DNA from 3 places in the Streptomyces sp. NPDC015032 genome. Region 1 is predicted to be linked to each of the others. Evidence: predicted binding sites of a transcription regulator. Region 1 holds the regulator's gene; each other region holds the start of a gene.
What was found. Region 1 encodes HrcA, which represses chaperone genes, less so after heat shock. Its sites were predicted from a motif close to TTNGCACTCNGNNNNNCNGAGTGCNAA; they were not measured.
Positions count from the first base shown of each region.

Region 1 (3,275 bases):
CGGCCGGTCAGCCCGCGCAGCTGCTTGATCTCGTTGTACATGCCGTCCGCCGTCTTGTACCCGGCGGCGAGGAAGCCCAGGCCGCCCGCCTCGGCGACGGCCGCGACGAGCTGCGGACAGGACACGCCACCCGCCATCGGGGCCTGCACGATCGGATACCGGCAGAGATCGGTCAACACGGATGACATGACCGCATCGTGTCACGTCCCGCCGGTCCTGGCGCGCCCGGCCCGGGTCCCCTTTGTCTTCATTCTCCTCAACTTGTCGTGGCATCGGTCCGCGAACGCCGGACGGCTCGGCGAGCGAGCCCGTCCGGCGTTCGGGGACGGTGCGCGAGGACCGTGTGCGAAACCGTGCGCGGGAACCGTCAGCGGCCGTTGAAGGCGTCCTTCAGACGGGAGAACAACCCCTGCTGCCCGGGCTGGAACTGGCCGGTGGGCCGCTCCTCGCCGCGCATCTTCGCCAGGTCCCGCAGCAGCCTCTCCTGCTCCGGGTCCAGCTTCGTCGGGGTCATGACCTCGACATGCACGATCAGATCGCCGCGCCCGCCGCCCCGCAGGTGTGTGATGCCGCGGCCGTGCAGCGGGACCGACTGGCCGGACTGGGTGCCGGGCCGGATGTCGACCTCCTCCAGTCCGTCGAGCGTCTCCAACGGCACCTTGGTGCCGAGCGCGCCCGCCGTCATGGGGATGGTGACCGTGCAGTGCAGGTCGTCACCGCGGCGCTGGAACACCGGGTGCGGCAGTTCATGGATCTCCACGTACAGATCCCCGGCCGGGCCGCCGCCGGGGCCGACCTCGCCCTCGCCGGCGAGCTGGATCCGGGTGCCGTTGTCGACACCGGCGGGGATTTTCACGGTGAGTGTGCGCCTCGACCGGATGCGGCCGTCGCCGGCGCACTCCGGGCACGGGGTCGGCACGACCGTGCCGAAACCCTGGCACTGCGGGCAGGGCCGCGAGGTCATGACCTGGCCGAGGAAGGACCGGGTGACCTGGGAGACCTCGCCGCGGCCGCGGCACATGTCACAGGTCTGGGCGGAGGTGCCGGGCGCGGCCCCCTCGCCGCTGCAGGTCGTACAGACCACGGCCGTGTCGACCTGGATGTCCTTGGTCGTGCCGAACGCCGCCTCGGCGAGATCGATCTCCAGCCGGATCATCGCGTCCTGGCCGCGCCGGGTGCGCGAACGGGGCCCGCGCTGCGACGACGTACCGAAGAACGCGTCCATGATGTCGGAGAAGTTGCCGAAGCCACCCTGTCCGAATCCGCCCGCGCCACCACCGCCGCCGCCGGAGGCGGACAGCGGGTCGCCGCCGAGGTCGTAGACCTGCTTCTTCTGCGGATCCGACAACACCTCGTAGGCGGCGTTGATCTCCTTGAACCGCTCCTGGGTCTTCGGATCGGGGTTCACATCCGGATGCAGCTCGCGGGCGAGCCGCCGGAATGCCTTCTTGATCTCGTCCTGGGATGCGTCGCGGCGTACGCCGAGTACGGCGTAGTAGTCCGTGGCCACTTACGACTCCGCCAGGATCTGTCCGACGTAACGTGCCACTGCGCGTACCGCTCCCATCGTTCCGGGGTAGTCCATGCGGGTCGGTCCGACCACGCCGAGTTTGGCGACTGCCTCGTCGCCCGAACCGTAGCCGACCGCGACGACGGACGTGGAGTTGAGCCCCTCGTGGGCGTTCTCGTGCCCGATCCGTACGGTCATGCCCGAGTCCTTGGCCTCGCCGAGCAGCTTCAGCAGCACGACCTGCTCCTCCAGTGCCTCCAGCACCGGCCGGATCATCACCGGGAAGTCGTGTCCGAAGCGGGTGAGGTTGGAGGTGCCGCCGATCATCAGCCGCTCCTCCGTCTCCTCGACGAGGGTTTCGAGCAGGGTGGAGAGCACGGTGGACACGGTCCCCCGGTCCTCGCTCTCGAATGATTCCGGCAGATCCTGCACCAGTTGCGGGACATCCGCGAAACGGCGTCCGACGACCCGGCTGTTGAGCCGGGCCCGCAGATCGGCGAGTGAGGTCTCGCCGAACGGGGCGGGGCAGTCGATCATGCGTTGTTCGACCCGGCCGGTGTCCGTGATCAGTACGAGCATCAGGCGGGCGGACGCCAGCGACAGCAGTTCCACGTGCCGCACCGTGGACCGGGTCAGCGAGGGGTACTGCACGATGGCGACCTGCCGGGTCAGCTGCGCGAGCAGCCGCACGGTGCGGCCCACGACGTCGTCGAGGTCGACGGCGCCGTCGAGGAAGTTGTGAATGGCACGGCGTTCCGGCGACGAGAGGGGCTTGACCCCTGCGAGCCTGTCGACGAAGAGCCGGTAGCCCTTGTCCGTCGGGATACGTCCCGCACTGGTGTGGGGCTGGGCGATGAAGCCCTCGTCCTCCAGCACCGCCATGTCGTTGCGGACGGTGGCCGGGGAGACTCCCAGCTTGTGCCGCTCGGTGAGCGCCTTGGAACCCACGGGCTCCTCGGTGCCGACGTAGTCCTGGACGATGGCGCGCAGCACTTCGAGTCTGCGTTCGCTGAGCATGGCGCACACCTCCAGCTGTGTTCCTCGGTGGTTCTCGGGCCGTTCCTGCTTCATTCCCAGGAATCCGCTTGGCACTCTGTCCTCACGAGTGCCAGCAACTCCCCCGCTCAGTGTACGGCGGACGAGTGGGGGCCTAGCAAGGGCGACCGGTCACGCTACCGCGTGACCGTGCAGGTCGTTGCCGATAGCGTCGCGGTATGGACGTCTCTTGGGAAGAGTTCGGCTGGGAGCGACTCGGTCACGGAGTGGGCCGACGACGCCTTCCAGGATGGGATGCGACCGTCGCGCTGGTGGTCGGAGCCGATGGAGTGCTGCTCTACGACACCGGATCGACGCTCCGCGAAGGCGCCGAACTACGCGCCCAGGCACAGGCCCTGCTCGGCCGCAAGGTGACGCATATCGCACTCAGCCACCCGCACTTCGACCATGTGCTGGGCACCGCGGCGTTCTCCGGCACCGAGGTGTACGGAGCGGTCGGCATGACGGACCTGCTGAAGTCCGGGGCGGACGCGCTGTACGCCTCCGCGGTCCACTACGGGGTGTCCGAGCACGACGCGGCGGAGGCCACCGGCGCGGTGGTGGCGCCCCGCCACGAGGTGCGCGGCGAATGGACGCTCGACCTGGGCGGCGGGCGCCAGGTGCTGTTGGCGAACGTGGGCCCCGCCCACAGCGGTCACGATCTGGTGGCGCTCGTCCCCGGCTCCCCCGCGGTGGTGCTCTGCGGCGACCTGGTCGAGGAGTCCGGCGA
Region 1 is NZ_JBIBVN010000001.1:64,688-67,962, forward strand. Features, by position in the region: gene ACF08M_RS00305 (nitronate monooxygenase) at 1-188, opposite strand, end outside; gene dnaJ (molecular chaperone DnaJ) at 368-1,510, opposite strand; gene hrcA (heat-inducible transcriptional repressor HrcA) at 1,511-2,527, opposite strand; gene ACF08M_RS00320 (MBL fold metallo-hydrolase) at 2,725-3,275, shown strand, end outside.

Region 2 (3,275 bases), on a different contig from region 1:
GTCCAGGAGCGCCGTGCCCTCGGGGGTACGCAGGGCCATGAAGGCGGCGAGGGGGCCGTCGGCGTCGGCCGGGCGGCCATGGCCGCTTGGCGGGTCGTTCGGGTCGTTCGGGGCGAGTGCGTTCACCCGCCCCATTGTGAGCCAGCCGGGTTGACCGGTGGACCCGGCGGAGGTGTCGGGCCGGAGCGCCTCGCCCGTGCTGGCAGGATGCGACGCCATGCGTCTTGTGCGACAAAAGGAAAAATTTATCATGGACTATGGCGAATCGGGTGCGCGCGGACCCCGGCGCGGGCGCGGCCCCGGCGGGCATCGGCCGGCCCGCGCGGTCCTGGCCGCGCTCCTGATCGCCGCCGTCGGCTCCGGCTGTGCCTCCGGGGCCGACGAACGCCGGACCCGGCCGTCCGCCGGACAGCCGGGCGGCTCCGGGCAGCCGGGCGCCCAGGGCCGCGCACCCGCCGGGTCCTATGAGAACGCGAAGTTCGGCCCGGCCGTACGTGCGGCCCTCGCCAAGAAGTGGGGGCTGGCCGGGCCCCCGCTGATCGCGCCCCCGCCGCCCGCCGTCAAACCGCACATCACCACCCGGAAGGGTTTCGAGGTGGAGGGCGGCGACGACTCCCTGCCGCCGGTCTTCACCACCGTCCCGACCGAGGACCGGGTCGTCTTCCTGACGATGGACGACGGAGCCGAGAAGGACCCCGAACTGCTGCAGATGATGGACGAGCTGGACATCCCGTACAGCGCCTTCCTCAGCGACTACGAGGTGCGCGACAACTACGGGTACTTCGGGGAGGCGCAGCGGCTGGGCGTCGGCCTCAACAACCACACGCTCAACCACCCCTACCTGCCCGGTCTCTCGTACCGCGAGCAGGAGCGCGAGATCTGCGACCAGCAGGCCATCATCGAGAAACAGTTCGGGAAGCGCCCCGCCCTCTTCCGGCCGCCCTACGGCAACTACAACGGCGACACGCTCCGGATCGCCAAGTCCTGCGGCATCAAGGCCGTGCCGCTCTGGAACGCGGAGGCGTTCCCGGACCACATGGAGTGGCGCGAGTTGGACCAGGACCTGCACCCCGGCGACATCATCCTCACGCACTTCCGGGGACGGAAGGAGTGGGACGGCAGCATGGCCGACCTGGTCCGCGCGGTCATGAAGACCGTCACGGACAAGGGGTACGCCGTGGCCCGGCTGGAAGACTACGTATGAGAAGGGCGTACCGGCTGCTCACCGGGCTGCTGCTGGCCGGTGCGCTCCTGACCGCCACCGCCGGGTGCGCGCAGTCGGTGGACCCGATCGAACGGCTGGGCCGCAAGGCCGCACAGAAAATGACGCACCCCCGGCCGGCCCCCGCGGCGGGCCCGCAGGCGCGTCCGCATGGCGGCCACGGCGCCCATGGCGACCACGGCGGCCATGGCAACCACGGCGACCACGGGGCGCCGGGGTCACCGGGTGTCATCGTCTGCGGCCGGCCGCCGGAGTCCGGGCACTCGTCGTCGTCACCGCCGCTGAGGCACTGGTGGCCGGACCGGCCGGGACCGTCCGAAGGGGTGGCGCCCGGCGCCGGGTGCGAGCGGCGGTAGTCCCCGCCCGGCCAGTGCCGTCGCCACGTACAGCAGGAGCGCCACCAGGATCCGGACCGCTCGCTCCCGGGCGGGGATTTTCCGACGCCACGACTGGCTGGATTGGCACTCCGCTTGACCGAGTGCTAATCGCGGTCATAGTCTCGGTGCTGGCACTCACCACTGGAGAGTGCCAGCAGTACTGTGCGACTGGCAGGTCCGGCACCCGCGACGACGGATCCACCTGGTCGCCACCCAAAGACTGTTACCCCGTGAGATCTCCGAAGGGGGAGACCGGATCGTGTCGACCGCCAGCACCAAGGTTGCGATCAAGCCGCTCGAGGACCGCATTGTGGTCCAGCCGCTCGACGCCGAGCAGACCACGGCCTCCGGCCTGGTCATTCCGGACACCGCCAAGGAGAAGCCCCAGGAGGGCGTCGTCCTGGCCGTGGGCCCGGGCCGCTTCGAGAACGGCGAGCGCCTTCCGCTCGACGTCAAGACCGGCGACGTCGTGCTCTACAGCAAGTACGGCGGCACCGAGGTGAAGTACAACGGCGAGGAGTACCTCGTCCTCTCGGCCCGCGACGTGCTCGCGATCGTCGAGAAGTAATTCACCCACGTTTGCTTCTGTTCTGCGCCCCTGGCCCCCGCGAATAACCAGCCGGGCGGCCGGGGGCGCAGTTCGTTCGAGAGGAAAGCTCAGCTCCCATGGCGAAGATCCTGAAGTTCGACGAGGACGCCCGTCGCGCCCTTGAGCGCGGCGTCAACAAGCTTGCCGACACGGTCAAGGTGACGATCGGCCCCAGGGGCCGCAACGTCGTCATCGACAAGAAGTTCGGCGCTCCCACCATCACCAACGACGGTGTCACCATCGCGCGCGAGGTCGAGCTCGACGACCCGTACGAGAACCTCGGTGCCCAGCTGGTGAAGGAGGTGGCGACCAAGACCAACGACGTCGCGGGTGACGGTACGACCACCGCCACCGTGCTGGCCCAGGCGCTCGTCCGCGAGGGTCTGCGCAACGTCGCCGCGGGTGCGTCCCCGGCCGCCCTGAAGAAGGGCATCGACGCCGCGGTCAAGGCCGTGTCCGAGGAGCTCCTCGCGACCGCCCGCCCGATCGACGACAAGACCGACATCGCCGCCGTGGCCGCGCTCTCCGCGCAGGACCCGCAGGTCGGCGAGCTCATCGCCGAGGCGATGGACAAGGTCGGCAAGGACGGCGTCATCACCGTCGAGGAGTCCAACACCTTCGGTCTGGACCTCGACTTCACCGAGGGCATGGCCTTCGACAAGGGCTACCTGTCCCCGTACATGGTGACCGACCAGGAGCGTATGGAGGCCGTCCTCGACGACCCGTACATCCTGATCCACCAGGGCAAGATCGGCGCGATCCAGGAGCTGCTCCCGCTGCTGGAGAAGGTCATCCAGGCCGGTGGCTCCAAGCCGCTGCTGATCATCGCCGAGGACGTCGAGGGCGAGGCCCTGTCGACCCTGGTCGTCAACAAGATCCGTGGCACCTTCAACGCCGTCGCGGTGAAGGCCCCGGGCTTCGGTGACCGCCGCAAGGCCATGCTCGGCGACATCGCCACCCTCACCGGTGCGACCGTCATCGCCGAGGAGGTCGGCCTCAAGCTCGACCAGGCCGGTCTGGACGTGCTGGGCACCGCCCGCCGCGTCACCGTCTCCAAGGACGACACGACGATCGTGGACGGCGGCGG
Region 2 is NZ_JBIBVN010000004.1:74,195-77,469, reverse strand. Features, by position in the region: gene ACF08M_RS08775 (methyltransferase domain-containing protein) at 1-135, opposite strand, end outside; gene ACF08M_RS08770 (polysaccharide deacetylase family protein) at 218-1,204, shown strand; gene ACF08M_RS08765 (hypothetical protein) at 1,201-1,578, shown strand; gene groES (co-chaperone GroES) at 1,859-2,167, shown strand; gene groL (chaperonin GroEL) at 2,266-3,275, shown strand, end outside.
Region 2: the regulator HrcA is predicted to act here: its motif matches at 1,681-1,707, upstream of groES (co-chaperone GroES).

Region 3 (3,275 bases), on a different contig from region 1:
CGTCCTGCCGCACCCCCGCGGGGTGCCCGCCGTCCGGGGGCGGTGCCCGGGAGCCCCGGCCGGGGCAGGAACGACATCGCCCCCGGGACCTGATGGTCCCGGGGGCGATGCGGTACAGCTGTACAGGAACTACCGATCCGTCAGGATCAGAAGTCCATGTCACCGCCCGGCATGCCGCCCGGGGCGGCCGCGGCGGCCTTCTCCGGCTTGTCGGCGATGACGGCCTCGGTGGTGAGGAACAGCGCGGCGATGGACGCGGCGTTCTGCAGGGCGGAGCGCGTGACCTTCGCCGGGTCGAGAATGCCCTCGGCGATCATGTCGACGTACTCGCCGGTCGCGGCGTTCAGACCGTGGCCGACGGCCAGGTTGCGCACCTTCTCGACGACGACGCCGCCCTCGAGACCACCGTTGACGGCGATCTGCTTGAGCGGGGCCTCCAGCGCCAGCTTGACGGCGTTGGCGCCGGTCGCCTCGTCACCCGAGAGCTCCAGCTTCTCGAAGACGGCCGAGGCCTGGAGCAGAGCCACGCCACCACCGGCGACGATGCCCTCCTCGACGGCGGCCTTGGCGTTGCGCACCGCGTCCTCGATGCGGTGCTTGCGCTCCTTCAGCTCGACCTCGGTCGCGGCACCGGCCTTGATGACGGCCACGCCGCCGGCCAGCTTCGCGAGGCGCTCCTGAAGCTTCTCGCGGTCGTAGTCCGAGTCGGAGTTCTCGATCTCGGCGCGGATCTGGTTGACGCGACCCTGAACCTGGTCGCTGTCACCGGCACCGTCGACGATCGTGGTCTCGTCCTTGGTGATGACGACCTTGCGGGCGCGGCCGAGCAGGTCGAGACCGGCGTTCTCCAGCTTGAGGCCGACCTCCTCGGAGATGACGGTGCCACCGGTGAGGATGGCGATGTCGCCGAGCATGGCCTTGCGGCGGTCACCGAAGCCCGGGGCCTTGACGGCGACGGACTTGAAGGTGCCACGGATCTTGTTGACGACCAGGGTCGACAGGGCCTCGCCCTCGACGTCCTCGGCGATGATCAGCAGCGGCTTGCCGGACTGCATGACCTTCTCCAGCAGCGGAAGGAGGTCCTTCACGTTGCTGACCTTGGAGTTCACGATCAGGATGTACGGGTCGTCGAGGGACGACTCCATGCGCTCCATGTCGGTGGCGAAGTACGCCGAGATGTAGCCCTTGTCGAAGCGCATACCCTCGGTGAGCTCCAGCTCCAGACCGAAGGTCTGGGACTCCTCGACGGTGATGACGCCTTCCTTGCCGACCTTGTCCATGGCCTCGGCGATGAGCTCGCCGATCTGGGTGTCGGCGGCGGAGATGGAGGCGGTCGAAGCGATCTGCTCCTTGGTCTCCACGTCCTTGGCCTGCTCCAGGAGGGCGGCGGAGACGGCCTCGACGGCCTTCTCGATGCCCCGCTTGAGGGCCATCGGGTTGGCACCCGCGGCGACGTTGCGAAGGCCTTCGCGGACGAGGGCCTGGGCGAGAACGGTGGCGGTGGTCGTACCGTCGCCGGCGACGTCGTCCGTCTTCTTGGCGACCTCCTTGACCAGCTCCGCACCGATCTTCTCGTACGGGTCCTCCAGCTCGATCTCCTTGGCGATGGACACACCATCGTTGGTGATCGTGGGGGCGCCCCACTTCTTCTCAAGGACGACGTTGCGACCCTTGGGGCCAAGGGTGACCTTGACGGCGTCGGCGAGCTGGTTCATGCCGCGCTCGAGACCGCGCCGGGCCTCCTCGTCGAACGCGATGATCTTGGCCATGTGAAGTGGTCCTCCCGGACAGGGGTGGATTTCTCCGGACCGAGTGGCGCCCGCGACGGACGGCCTGCGCGACCGGTGGTTCCTTGCCCCACCGGCCCTGCGGGCCTCACCGGCCCGGTCCAAGTTCTGTCACTCTCACCTGGAGAGTGCTAACGCCAATGATTAGCACTCGACCCCCTCGAGTGCAAGCGTCCCCCTCGGGATGTGGACAACCGCGATCCTCTCGCGGATGCCCCGGACACCACTCACGCACGGAGGGCCTGTACCCCTGGGGTACAGGCCCTCCGTGCGTGAGTGGTGTCGTTGGCCGACCGCGTCGAGCTCAGCCGACGGCGAGCTTGACCATGTCCGCCTGCGGCCCCTTCTGGCCCTGCGAGATCTCGAATTCAACTCGCTGACCCTCTTCGAGGGTGCGGTACCCGTCCATCTGGATCGCGCTGTAGTGGACGAAAACATCCGCACCACCGTCGACCGCGATGAAGCCGTACCCCTTCTCCGCGTTGAACCACTTGACGGTGCCCTGAGCCATGCCTAACTCCCCTATTACTGGCCCTTGCGCAGGACCGCACTTCGCGGACCCGGGTCAGAACTCACCCTCCGACAGGAGAGGGTGTGTGCGCCGGAACGCGTCGACCGCGGCCGAATGTATCTGCCCAACTGCCCTCTGCAACAGGTCAATCGGACGAGAATTCTGGGCAGCATCGAACACCCGAATATGGGGAATTCATCAGATTCCAGGGCAAGTCGGGCCGGGCAAAGGCGACTTATGGCGCAAGGAGATCGCGCACTTTGGCTGCTTCTTGTCGGGACCGGGCGCATTCTCATATGCGGGCGGCACGGGCAGCTGGGGGGACTTCCCACACTGTACCGCGCTCAACCACACAGAATTGCCCCCTCCGCTTCTCTCGCGGAGGGGGCAATTCCGATAACGCCATGAAAACGGACAGGGGGTCAGCAGCCGCCCGCGACCGCCGGGATGATCGAGATGCCGGCGCCGTCCGGCGTCGCCGTCTCCAGACCGCCCTCGAAGCGCACGTCGTCGTCGTTGACGTACACGTTCACGAAGCGGCGCAGCTTGCCCTGGTCGTCCAGGACGCGGGCGGCGATGCCCGGGTGGTTCTCCTCCAGGGACGCGATGACCTGGGAGAGGGTCGAACCCTCCGCCGGGACCTCGGCCTGGCCGCCCGTGTAGGTGCGGAGGATGGTGGGGATGCGGACCTTGACGCTCATGGTGGGTGCCTCTCTTCGGTCTCGGGTGGTCAGCCGGCGGCGAGTCCGGCGGCGCGGAACGCGTCCAGGCTCGGGCGGATCGTCGCGGTCGCCTGCGAGGTGGCGGCCACCGCGTCCAGGGTCTTGAGGCCGTCACCGGTGTTGAGGACGACGGTGGTCAGCGCCGGGTCGAGCAGACCGGCCTCGATGAGCTTCTTCGTCACGCCGACCGTCACCCCGCCGGCCGTCTCCGCGAAGATGCCCTCGGTGCGTGCCAGCAGCTTGATCGCGTCGACG
Region 3 is NZ_JBIBVN010000043.1:42,591-45,865, forward strand. Features, by position in the region: gene groL (chaperonin GroEL) at 147-1,769, opposite strand; gene ACF08M_RS35605 (cold-shock protein) at 2,092-2,298, opposite strand; gene ACF08M_RS35610 (MoaD/ThiS family protein) at 2,721-2,999, opposite strand; gene thrC (threonine synthase) at 3,029-3,275, opposite strand, start outside.
Region 3: the regulator HrcA is predicted to act here: its motif matches at 1,932-1,958, upstream of groL (chaperonin GroEL).